3 regions of the Lactobacillus sp. ESL0261 genome follow, and region 3 is predicted to be linked to each of the others. Evidence: predicted binding sites of a transcription regulator. Region 3 holds the regulator's gene; each other region holds the start of a gene.
The links. The regulator HrcA, encoded in region 3, represses chaperone genes, less so after heat shock. The targets are predictions, from matches to a motif close to TTAGCACTCNNNNNNNNNGAGTGCTAA.

Region 1: the regulator HrcA is predicted to act here: its motif matches at 2,319-2,345, upstream of clpP (ATP-dependent Clp endopeptidase proteolytic subunit ClpP).
Region 2: the regulator HrcA is predicted to act here: its motif matches at 1,819-1,845, upstream of F5ESL0261_RS04885 (LysM domain-containing protein).

What each region holds. Positions count from the first base shown of each region.
Region 1 covers NZ_REHN01000005.1:176,496-180,789, reverse strand. Annotated here, with positions in the region: gene F5ESL0261_RS03415 (SH3-like domain-containing protein) at 500-2,206, opposite strand; gene clpP (ATP-dependent Clp endopeptidase proteolytic subunit ClpP) at 2,367-2,951, shown strand; gene F5ESL0261_RS03405 (class II aldolase/adducin family protein) at 3,063-3,806, opposite strand; gene F5ESL0261_RS03400 (hypothetical protein) at 3,807-4,067, opposite strand; gene F5ESL0261_RS03395 (PTS galactitol transporter subunit IIC) at 4,082-4,294, opposite strand, start outside.
Region 2 covers NZ_REHN01000006.1:309,962-314,255, forward strand. Annotated here, with positions in the region: gene scpB (SMC-Scp complex subunit ScpB) at 1-141, shown strand, start outside; gene F5ESL0261_RS04875 (pseudouridine synthase) at 141-860, shown strand; FMN riboswitch at 890-1,004, shown strand; gene F5ESL0261_RS04880 (ECF transporter S component) at 1,087-1,773, shown strand; gene F5ESL0261_RS04885 (LysM domain-containing protein) at 1,878-2,369, shown strand; gene cmk ((d)CMP kinase) at 2,409-3,083, shown strand; gene rpsA (30S ribosomal protein S1) at 3,157-4,294, shown strand, end outside.
Region 3 covers NZ_REHN01000008.1:24,885-29,178, forward strand. Annotated here, with positions in the region: gene dnaK (molecular chaperone DnaK) at 1-1,614, opposite strand, end outside; gene grpE (nucleotide exchange factor GrpE) at 1,633-2,220, opposite strand; gene hrcA (heat-inducible transcriptional repressor HrcA) at 2,233-3,282, opposite strand; gene ribF (riboflavin biosynthesis protein RibF) at 3,415-4,294, opposite strand, start outside.

The DNA.
Region 1 (4,294 bases), on a different contig from region 3:
ATTCAAATCCGGCATTTTTAACTTAAATATATCTATTATGATTATTTCTATTATATTATATAAATAGAAGATTAATTAATATGTCTTTTTCCTACCAAAATAACCAAATATTATACTGTACACCATTACTTTAGTTAATACGTAAAACTAATTTTAAAAGTGCTATAAATTATAATAAAACTGCTGTAGCGGTTTTGGAACATCATATAAAAATAATAAAAATAAAGATTATAGTGAGAGTATACTTTTCATTTATGAACATACAAAAACGGTTTAGACCAAATTTAGCGTTTTGACTACTAAAAATGCTTTTTAGCTTTTTGTTTTTATACAATATTATTATTTATTCATAATTTATAAGTGTAATTATAAAGCAATAAATTAGTAAGATATAATTAACTCTAGGATTTCTAAACGTGTAATTTTATTTTTATTAAAGGAATTTTTTTAATCGCAAACAAAAAAAGAGCTTTTCAGCTCTTATTTCAAATTACTTTGTCTAATTGATATTCATACTTACGAGTAATTCAGCTCTTTGAGCTAGATTTACATATAACTTATTATCACTTACTGATAGTCCTTCGATTTCACGACCAGTATCAAATGAATAAGTATCCTTTATTTTACCGTTGCGTCCAATCTTAAAAATCAAATCGTTAAAGGCTAAATAAAAGTTTTTATGCTTGGGATCATAAGTAAAACCTTGGACAGGTGCATTGTTATTAACAAAGTTGCCATCAGTTTTTCCTACTAATTTTGGATACCAGTTATCACCGGTACGAGTAAATTCCCAGTATTCATAACAATTATTTTCAGTGTCATGATAAACGGTATACATGTCATAGTCAGAAATCATCACACCATTATGGAAATAGCGGTTAGTCTTGCCGTCATCAATCCACGTTTTGATTGTCCAAATTTTATTAATCTGCAAGTCACTTTTACGTATTTGAATTAATTCTTCAGAATTATTTGTGTCTTTTAACGTATTGTCGTTGTTTAAAACATAAATGTATTTGTCACTTGAGCCCATAGCTTGACCGTGACCGATTGGAATATATGGACTTACTTTAATATGTTTAACATAATTGTTAAACTTCTTTTGGGTCATATCAAGTAAGTGTTGTGAATTATATGGATTAGTTAATTTGTTCAAATCATAACCAACAATGTGACCAGACATCACATCTGTGTGGCTCAAAAGACTGGTATAGGCCCAACCATCAGAAACGGTTACTCCTTCTGGAATATGACCGACACGATTAATGTTATCATCTGTCGGATCTGCCACACTGAGTAAAACTGGCTGGTAAAATTTCGTCTTTAAAGTTAAATCACCACTAGTTAAAGTATGTTTACTATCTTCAGGGCTATACTCTGTTGGACTAACATAATTTAAGGATGAACCATAATGAGTTTTCCAAGCTTGATAATCATTTGTGCCCGGTTGAGCAGGGAAGGAATTAAATGTATCTGCATCAACAACTCCTTCTTTAGTACTCTTTCTTACAGTCACTTTAACGGTGGCAGTTGCGTCTCCATATGTATATTTCACTTTATATGTTTTAGGAGTACCACAATTTATACTATCTTTAGAAACAATTACCTGACTGTTGTCAATTACGGTTCCCATACTATTTGTAACATATGAAATTGCATCTTTTGTTGAAAAGTCATAAAACTCATTGCGAACCAAAGTAACAGTCTTAGGAACGGCGATTTTGTTTCTGTCAAAGTAATTTTCATTTACATAACCTACTTCACGACCATTGACATAAATACGCCAATAGCGATATTTCTTGGTTTCGATCAGTTGATCCGACTGAATGTGACTGTACTGAAAATTAATGCCATCAGCTACTTTAGTATTAACTTTGCCGTCTTTAACTTCTTTCCAAACCTTATAGTTCTTATTACCGGCAACTTTTGTCATCATAGCAAAACCAGTAACAACCTGTTTTGGCTTAGGTTTAGTATTATCCTGATCACCTGTACCATTTTGATCAGTTTGACCAGATTTATTGGTATCATTATTATCAGAATTTGCATCAGTTGAGCTATTCGATGATTTATTATTATCATCTTGAACTGGCGGCTGAGTGCTACTGGAATCTGCCGCAACTGATGTAGTTGACAAACCGGTATAGATCAATAGTCCGGCAACTATAGTCAGTAAATAGGTTATTGTTTTCTTACAAAGCTTCAAAATATATCCTCCAATATTTAAGTTTACCTTTAAATTATATAATAAAAACCTCATTAAAAAGAATACAAAATTAATACACTTTCATTGACAGCACGTAATGTAAGTGATTTAATTAGCACTGTACTTGATAGAGTGCTAATTATATTTAGGAGGTAGAAAGATGCTTGTACCTACAGTTATTGAACAAACTGCACGCGGCGAACGCGCATATGATATATATTCACGTTTATTGAAAGACAGAATCATCATGCTAAGTGGTGAAATTAACGATGATATGGCAAATTCAATTATTGCACAATTACTATTTCTTGATGCTCAAGACAACACCAAGGATATTTCACTTTACATTAATTCACCGGGTGGCGTGATTACTTCTGGCTTAGCAATCATGGATACCATGAACTTTATTAAATCAGATGTTTCAACCATCGCCATTGGTATGGCAGCCTCTATGGCTTCCATTTTACTGACTAGTGGTGCAAAAGGTAAACGTTTTGCATTACCTAATTCAACTGTCTTAATTCACCAGCCATTAGGTGGTGCTCAGGGTCAGCAAACTGATATTCAAATTGCAGCCAATGAGATTTTAAAGAGCCGTGAAAAGATTAACCGGATTTTACATGAAACTACTGGTCAGCCTTTAGAAAAGATTCAAAAGGATACTGAGCGCGATAATTATATGACCGCACAGCAGGCTAAAGACTATGGTTTAATCGATGAAATTATGGTTAACCAAAAGAAATAAAATTTATTATCAACTAAAAAATTGATGCTCTTTAAGAGTGAAAAAGGAAGTCAAATTATTGTATTTGACTTCCTTTTTGTTTGAATAGATATTTACTTTTAGCCTGGCAGTTTAACCAACCATACCATCAGTACTTTTGCCACGTGATTGATATTGATCTATGATTCCTAATTTCTTAAAGATTGCCTGTTTATATGCAATCTCCGCATTCCACTCAACTGTTTCTAAAACTTGAGCTGCAGCATGCAAATCAGTTTCAGTAATTAAAACTCCGTGGCTGTTTAATAGAAAAATATTTTCTTTAGCGTTATCACCAAGCTTTACCAGTTCATCGTGCACTAAATCTGCAAGTTCTTTACTGCATGCTACTCGATAAGGTAAGCATTTAATTTTGCCAAGAGGAACATTAAAAGAGGTAATCTCTGTTAAATTAGGCATATCCTGACCCAGTGTTGCCCAAAACATGCTTTTTGGAGCATGAGAATGATAAACTACTCTAATGTCTTTATTTGCTTTGTATGCTCCTATATGCATGTTGATTTCACGGGTTAATCTACCTTCACCAGCCATTTTTTCGCCTGTTTCCAAATCAATGACTAAAATTTGAGAAGCATTTAGTTTTGAAAACCACGCTTCTGACATAAAAGTAGGAGTCATTAGTAAGTAATCGTGGTTAGCATAATAAGTCTGGTTATCATAAGAGAAAGTTTCATCTGGAGTAATTTTTACGGAAATATTTCCACCCGCGATATTTGTCATCTTCCGGTTAAACATTTCGCGTGCTACTTCAGCAATATCTTTACGTTCATTTTCAAAAGGAAGTCTTTCCTTAGTTATATTGTAATTCTCTATCATTTATTTATCTCTTTTCCTTATTTCATATTCTTTGCGCTTTTTATAGGCAGCCTGATACTTAATTTCTTTTTGGCGATTATAATTTTCAAAAATTACTGGGTCACCATATTTAGCTATAAAAAGACCAAATAAGGTTACGCTGATACAACCGATAATATTTTGAGTCAAAATTGCCTGAATTGTTAAAATGATGTTAATGAATAAAGCAAACGACCACCATATTTTGGTTAATTTTTTTGATTTTGGAGTTTTATCTTTCATTTGATTACTCCGTTTTATTTGTTAAAGTTCGTAAAATCTACGTCATTAATATCGTTGATTGTGAAGTTGCCTTTTGTTGCAGGACTAGGAATCTTTTTATGCACATTAGCAAAATCAATACCGTCTATACTGGAAATACTCCATGATCTATCTTCTTCATTAACCTCAAGATCATCGTGAGTACTTTCTACTTTGTTAACCTGGCCATTATTTAGGGCATAACGTTT
Region 2 (4,294 bases), on a different contig from region 3:
GGGTACCAAAGTTTGGCTGATTTACCATTAATAGAAGATTTCGAAGATGATAGCATTAATAGTGAAGGTGAAATAGATTTGTTTGCAGCTAAAGGACAAGCTGATAAAAATATTGCAAAAACTCAAAAAGGAGCAAAATAATGGTTTTAGAACGGTTGCAAAAGGTAATTGCTGAGGCAGGAATTGCTTCCAGGCGCAAGGCTGAAAAAATGATTTCTGAAGGTCGAGTCACTGTTGATGGCAATGTAGTAACTAAACTGGGTACTAAAGTGGATACTTTTAGTAATATTACGGTTGATGGTGAGCCCATTGAAAGAGAAAGTTTGCATACTTATCTCTTTTACAAGCCTAGAGGAGTGGTCTCAACTGCAAATGATGATAAGGGGAGAAAAACAGTTGTCGATTATTTTAAAGATTTGCCTTATCGACTATATCCAATCGGCAGACTAGACTATGATACTTCTGGATTACTTTTAATGACTAATGATGGTGAACTGGCCAATTTATTGATGCATCCGCGAAACAATGTAGCCAAGGTTTATGTTGCCAAGATTTCTGGCATTTTGACGCCTGATGAAATCAGTCAGCTGAAGCATGGAGTTAAAATTGATCGTCATCGCTGTGCTCCTGCAAAAGTTAAGGTTATTAGGACTGATCGTAAAAAGGACAATCAAATAGTGCAATTGACAATTCATGAAGGTCAATATCATCAAGTAAAAAGAATGTTCAAGGCAGTTCACCACCAGGAGAAAAAATTAGCACGCGAGAAATACGCTTTTCTTACACTTGACTCTCTTATTTCAGGAACGTACCGAGAATTGTCTCATGAAGAAGTTGACAGATTAAAAAACGTAGATTAGTATAGTATGTGAAATTTGATAAATAAGTTTGTTGTCTTCATGGCAGGGTGAAAGTCCCGACCGGTGGTGTAAGTCCACGACCCACGCAAGTGGTGGAATCTATTGAGATACCGATAGTTAGAGTCTAGATGAAAGAAGACAGACTAAACTAAAAGCCAAGATCTTAAGCTTACTTTTACTCGGTCTGTTGCTAGGAGCAACAGACCGAGTTTTTTTGGAGGTAAGAATTTTGCAAAAGAAAAGCAGAAACAATTTAGTTAATATTTTGGCTTATACTTTAATTGGTACAATTGCCTATGTGTTAATGCTTTTGGAAATACCGTTGCCGATAACTAGTTTTTTAAAGTTTGACTTCTCGGATGTCGTAATCACAATTGGGACATTTTTATTCGGACCAGGACCTGGTATTTTTATTGCATTTGTCAGAATGCTGATTAATTTAATTTATAAAGGTTTTGCTTTACCTAGTTTGGTAGGACAGTCAGCAGCTTTTTTAGCTTCAATATCTTTTGCTTTGCCATTTTATTATTTAACAAAGAATATTAGCAAGGATGAGAAAAATTTTTCTAAAAAATATTTAAAACCAATTTTAGGTATTATTCTCGGTATTATAGCTATGGCATTTGTACTTTCTGTACTGAATGCATTGGTTTTAACGCCTTTTTATGCAGTAACTACTGTACCTAATTTGCCGACAATACATGGATATTCTGGTTTACTTTCTTTTACTGAAAAGGTTTACTTGGGTAAACTGCTACACATTCCATCAATGAGTGCATATATTTTTGGCATTATAGTTCCATTTAACTTGTTAAAAGGAACAATCAATGGCGTCGTAGTTTATTTACTATTTGAAACTGTTCTGAGAACTTTCAAACCTTTTGTAAGGAAAAATTTTAATCTTAGAAATTAAATCTTAAAAATATTGTAAATCGGTCTAGTAAATGACCGATTTTTTTGTCCACTTAAATGTTAAATATGCTAAAATTAAACAGGTTAGGTAAGGAGGTTTTTCAGATGAATAATAACTCAAAAGAACCATATCAGCATTATAAGCGTCCAAAAAAGTCGAGAGTAGAAACTTATTCTTCCGTATCAAAAGGCTGGATTGCTTTGATAATTCTGATTGTAGTTATTCTTATCGGTCTTGTTCCTGTGGTTCATAATTTGGCATCAAACAATGGTTCAAACGAAAAAGCAGTTGAAGTACGTAAAGCTGCCAGAAAAGAAAATACTAAGAAAAAAGATACTAATAAAAAGGCTACGGTTCAGCCTGTAAAAAGTAAAGAAACCAAAGCCAAGGCTAAAACAAAGACAAAATCATCTAAAAAAACTCCAAAAAAGCCTAAAAAGAAACATGTTGTGATTAAACAATATGTCGTACAAGAAGGGGATTCCTTGACTAGTATTGCCCGCCATTTTAACATTTCAGTTGGCCAATTGGCAGAGTTGAATCAACTTGATCCCAATAGCCAGGTGGATACAGGACAAACTTTACGAATTAGATAATTTAGAAAGGACAGGGACTTAAGTCCCTTTTTTATTGGAATGCAAATAGCAATTGATGGTCCAGCTTCAGCTGGAAAAAGTACTGTAGCAAAAATTATCGCCCATAAGCTTAATTTTACATATATTGATACGGGGGCAATGTATCGGGCTTCGACTTGGATTGCACGAGAAAATAACATTGATTACGGCAATGAAAAAGGTATTTTAACTGCCATTGATCATGAAAAAATTGAATTTAAATTTAAAAATAGTCAGCAAAAAATATATGCTGGTAATAAAGATATTACTCAGGCAATACGTACTCCTGATATTTCTGCCAATGTTTCTCAAGTTTCGGCATTAGCCGGAATCAGGGAAAAAATGGTCAGTCTGCAAAGGCAAATGGCCGGCAAAATGGACGTTGTGATGGATGGACGTGATATTGGAACTACGGTTTTGCCCAACGCTGCAGTAAAGATATTTTTGGTTGCTTCAGTTCATTCTCGCGCTGAAAGAAGAATGCTAGATTTTAAAGAAAGAGGGATTAAAACTAATCAGTCTCTTGAAGAAATTGAGCACGATATTTCAGAAAGAGATTATAAGGACTCACACCGAAAAATTTCACCATTAAAAAAGGCACAAGATGCTATTGAAATAGACACTACTTCTATGAGTGTTGATCAAGTGGTAAATGCAATTTTATCAGAAATTAAAAAAAGTCAAAAAAAACTATAAAAAAAGGGTATAAAACAGTAGAAAAATATCAAACTTTCATTTAAAATTAGAGTATGATATTGGGAGGTAAATAATGTCAGAAAACAGTAATCAATTTTTAGATGCATTAAAGCAAATGCAAGGAGTTGAGGTCGGAGATATTGTAGATGTTGAAGTATTAGACGTTGAAGAAGGTCAAATCGATGTTGGTGTTGAAAATGCCGGTATTGAAGGTGTAATTCCTCGTCGTGAATACACTTCGGATCGCAACGTTGACCTACGTGAAGCAGTTAAGCCTGGAGATAAGCTCAAAGCTTTGGTTTTGAGAAAAGCTGGCGGTGACAAAGAAAACGGAGAATTCTTCTTCTCAGTTACCCGCTTAAAGGAAAGAGAAGCTTACGATGAATTGCAAAAAGACTTTGAAGAAGGCAAGACAATTGAAGGTACAGTCACTTCTTCAGTTCGTGGCGGTTTATTAGTTGATGTGGGTACAAGAGGATTTCTACCTGCTTCATTGATTTCAAATCGTTATGTTTCAGACCTTAAGCCATTTATTGGTAAAACGATGAAACTCAAGATTACAGAGATTGATCCAAGTAAGAACCGTTTAATCCTTTCTCACAAAGACTTAATTGAAGAAGAACGTGAAGAAGCTTTTGATAATGTTGCATCACAATTAGTTGTGGGTGACGTTGTTGAAGGTAAGGTTTCTCGTCTGACTAACTTTGGTGCTTTTGTTGATGTAGGTGGTGTGGACGGATTAGTTCATATCTCCGAGATTTCATATAAGCATGTTGACAAGCCAAGTGATGTTTTAAAGGCAGGTCAAGATGTAAAAGTTAAAGTAATTGGTATTGATGATGATAGACATCGCATCTCCCTTTCCATTAAGCAAACTGAACCTTCTCCATTCGAACAAGCTACAGCTGACTTACACGAAGGCGATGTATTTGAAGGTGAAGTTAAGTCTTTAACTAACTTCGGAGCTTTTGTTGAAGTTGCTGATGGTATTCAAGGTTTAGTTCATGTTTCAGAAATATCATATAAACACGTAGACAAGCCTAGTGATGTTTTAAAAGTTGGTCAAAAAGTTAAAGTAAAAGTTTTAAATATTGACCCTAATGAACGTCGCATTTCACTTTCTATGAAAGCTGCTGAACCTAAGAACTCTGATGGCGAAGGAAATCGCTCACATAATTCTTACAATCACAATTCAGTTAACAAGAAGTATA
Region 3 (4,294 bases):
ATCTTGAACCTTCTTAGTATCATCATCTGATACCTTGCCTTTGACATCCTTCAAAGTCTTTTCAGTTGAGAAGATTAATTGATCGACTTCATTACGAAGATCAACTTCTTCTTTCTTCTTCTTATCCTCTTCAGCATGTTCTTCAGCTTCTTTTTGCATCTTCTTGATTTCTTCGTCAGATAAACCGGATGAACTCTTGATGGTAATCTTTTGTTCTTTACCGGTTCCCATATCTTTAGCAGAAACATTAACGATGCCGTTTTTGTCAATATCGAATGTAACTTGAATTTGAGGAACACCACGTGGAGCGGCAGGAATGTCTGTTAGTTCAAAACGACCTAATGTTTTATCGTCAGCAGCCATTGGGCGCTCCCCTTGCAAAACGTGAACATCAACAGCCGGTTGATTGTCTGCAGCAGTAGAGAAAATTTGACTCTTTGAAGTTGGAATTGTCGTATTCTTTTCAATTAACTTAGTAAATACGCCACCCATGGTCTCAATACCTAAAGAAAGAGGAGTGACATCAAGTAAAACTACGTCCTTAACATCACCAGAAATAACTCCACCTTGAATTGCTGCACCTAAAGCAACAGCTTCATCGGGGTTAATTGAGTGATCAGGCTCTTTACCAGCCCACTTCTTAACTGCATCCTGAACAGCAGGAATACGGGTTGAACCACCATTCAAAATAACTTTATCAATGTCATTAACTGTTAATTCAGCATCTTTCAATGCATTGTCAAATGGAATCTTTGTCTTATCAACTAAATCAGCAGTTAATTCGTCAAATTTCGCTCTAGTTAAATCAGCTTCCAAATGTAATGGTCCAGATTCACCAGCAGAAATAAATGGTAATGAAATATGAGTTGAAGACACACCAGACAAATCTTTCTTAGCTTTTTCAGCGGCATCCTTTAACCTTTGTAAAGCCATTTTATCTTTAGAAAGGTCAACACCATTTTCATCTTTAAAGTTCTTGATCAGCCAATCAATAATTTTATTATCGAAGTCATCGCCACCAAGGTGAGTATCACCGTTAGTTGAAAGTACTTGGAAGACTCCGTCACCTAATTGCAAAACAGAAACATCAAAGGTACCACCACCAAGGTCATAAACCAGAACTTTTTCATCTTCAGCATCTTTATCAAGGCCATATGCAAGTGAAGATGCAGTTGGTTCGTTAATTATTCTCTTAACGTCTAAGCCTGCAATTTTACCGGCATCCTTAGTAGCTTGACGCTGAGCATCGTTAAAGTATGCAGGAACTGTAATGACTGCTTCAGTAACCTTTTCACCAAGATAATCTTCAGAGAATTTCTTGATATATTGTAAAATCATGGCAGAAATTTCTTGAGGAGTGTATGCTTTATCACCAATCTTGACCTTATAATCAGCTTCACCCATATGACGCTTAATTGAAGAAATAGTATTAGGATTAGTAATAGCCTGTCTCTTTGCGACTTCACCGACTTGAATTTCTCCATCCTTGAAAGCAACTACTGAAGGTGTAGTACGGTTTCCTTCTGGATTGGTAATAATTTTTGGCTCTTTTCCTTCAAGAACAGCAACTGCCGAGTTGGTAGTTCCGAGGTCAATTCCGATAACTTTTGACATTGATATGCTTCCTTTCAATTATTGTGCTACAACAACCATCGCTGGTCTTAAAGTACGATCTTTGTACAAGTATCCTTTTTGCAAAACCCGCACAACATGATCTTTTTGATCTTCATTTTCAGCTTCAACTGTTTGGACAGCTTGGTGTAAATTAGGATCAAACTTTTCACCTTCAGCAGTGATTTCACTGATTCCATGATCTTTCATGGCTTTAACCAGAGAATCAAGTGTCATTTGCACTCCCTTTTTAAGCTGCTTTGATGCTTCATCATCAACCTTTGTTGCCAAAGCTCTTTCTAAATTATCCATTGCTGGCAAAACATCTTTAGCTAAAGATTGTGATTCATATTTAATAAGTTGCGCTCTTTCATTATTGTAGCGATTTTGCATATTTTGCATTTCAGCTTGACTGCGCAAGTACTTATCTTCTAAATCATCTTTTTCTTTTTGCAACTGGGTCAAATTGTGTTGCAGTTTGCTTTCCAAAGGTTCGGACTTCTTTTTTTCGTTAGCCTTAGCTTGAGAATGCTTTTTAACTTCTTTTGATTCAGTTGATTCTTTTTGCTCTTTTTTTGAATTTTTACTGTTAATTTCTTCTTTACTCACGGCTAACCTCCTTTATTTAAATCTACCATAATAATCAAGCAACTTTTTAGATAGCTCATTTCTGAAATATTCAAGCAATCCTATCACTTGAGAATACGGCATATTATCAGGGCCAAGTAAAGCAATTATGCCCTTTCCGTGAGGACCAACGCTGTACTCTGCCGTAAGCAGACTATAATCCTTTAACAAATCATTTGATAACTCAGACCCTAGACTTACCCGAACTGGATATCTGTCACTTTTTAAGTTTTGCCTGTTATCCAAAATACTAGAAATTAAGTCATTATGCTCAATCATTTCATATAATGACCGCAAATTAGAAACGTCACTCAAAGAAATATTATTGAGCAAATTAATCTGACCATCGACATACATTTGCTCGCTGGCAGCATCACTGATCACATCTTCAACTAAATCTATTAATTCAGACACATGAGCAGCTTTAAGCTTTTGTCCTAAAGTCTTCTTAAGAAACTCAGGTGTAACCTGATCTAGCGACTTTCCTACTAATTCATCGTTAATCATACGAACGGCACGTTCAATGTCATCACCATGAATATTGTATGGTAAGTTATAAACCTGGTCATGAACATCGCCATCACTGGTACCAAGAATAGCCATAATCTGTCTGCCAAATAAAGGTACTATACGAAATCCGGTAATAGTTAAATCACTATTCTCAGGCCCCTCCGCAAATGCAGTGTAATTTGTTAGGTCAGATAAGATCTTAACAGCTTCCTGTACGATGTCGTTAACTTGATGAAACGGCTGATCAAGCTGATTAATAATTCTTTTATAAACAGAAGATGAAATCTGTAAAGGCTCAACTAAATTGTCAAGATAGTAACGGTAGCCTTCTGTTGAAGGTACTCGACCACTTGACAAATGAGTTTTTTCAATCAAGCCTTTTTCTTCTAAAACCGCCATTTCGTTACGAATAGTTGCACTTGAAACTTTAATAGGTAACTGATTCATGACTGTTTTAGACCCAACAGGATCATGTGTCTGCGTAAAATCATTGATAATTGTTTTTAAAATTAATTCTTGACGTTCGGTCAACATAAATATCGCCCTCACTTTTAGCACTCAAACTTATTAGGTGCTAACAATTAATATGATACTAGCTTTTAGCAGAATGTCAAGTTGAGTGCTAACTTTTTTACAAAAAAACGCTTATCCCCTTTAAAATTGAAATTAACCAATGCCGGCAAAATAAGCTTTGATTTCTGCCTCATCACCACTCATTTGTTTTTTTAATTCTTTTAAGTTATCAAATTTAATTTCGCCACGAGTATACTTATACCATTTAATTACCATTTCTTCATCATAGGCTTCTTGATTAAATCCAAATAAATTCGATTCAATATAAAGCTTTTTACCCTCATTAACAGTTACGTTATAACCCACGCTTGTCATTGAGTCATACCACTTGCCTTTAATCTTGGTTTTAGTAGCGTATACTCCAATTTTAGGAACCACCTTGTCTTGAGACCAAACTAGATTTGCTGTAGGAAAACCCAGTTTATGGCCATTACGTAAACCGTGCCCGACCTTACCGGACATGACATACGGAAACCCTAATAATTTAGCTGCCAATTCCATATTTCCACTGGTAATGGCCCTTTTTATTTCCGTAGAGCCAATTTTTTGGCCATCATAAGACTGTTTTGGAACATCAATAATAGCAAATCTTCCCTTAGCAAACTTAGGGAAATTTTTCATATTGGCAATCTCTTTGGGACCATAAGTGTAGTCAAAGCCGGCTACAACTGTATCAGCATTTAATTTAACAATAATTTTATCTACAAATTCCTGTGCAGTCAGTTTGCTAAATGCCTCATTAAAATGCATCACAAGCAAAAAATCAACTTTTAGTTCCTGCATCTTATAAGCTTTTTCAGACAATGTATCTATATAGCTGACTTCTTTATTTTGATAAATTTCTTTAGGATGTCGATCAAATGTCATTACTACTAATGGTAAATGCTTTTGAATTGCTTTTTCTTTTGCGATTTTGATTAATTCCTGATGACCACGATGAACACCGTCAAAGAATCCTAAAGCAAGGATTATC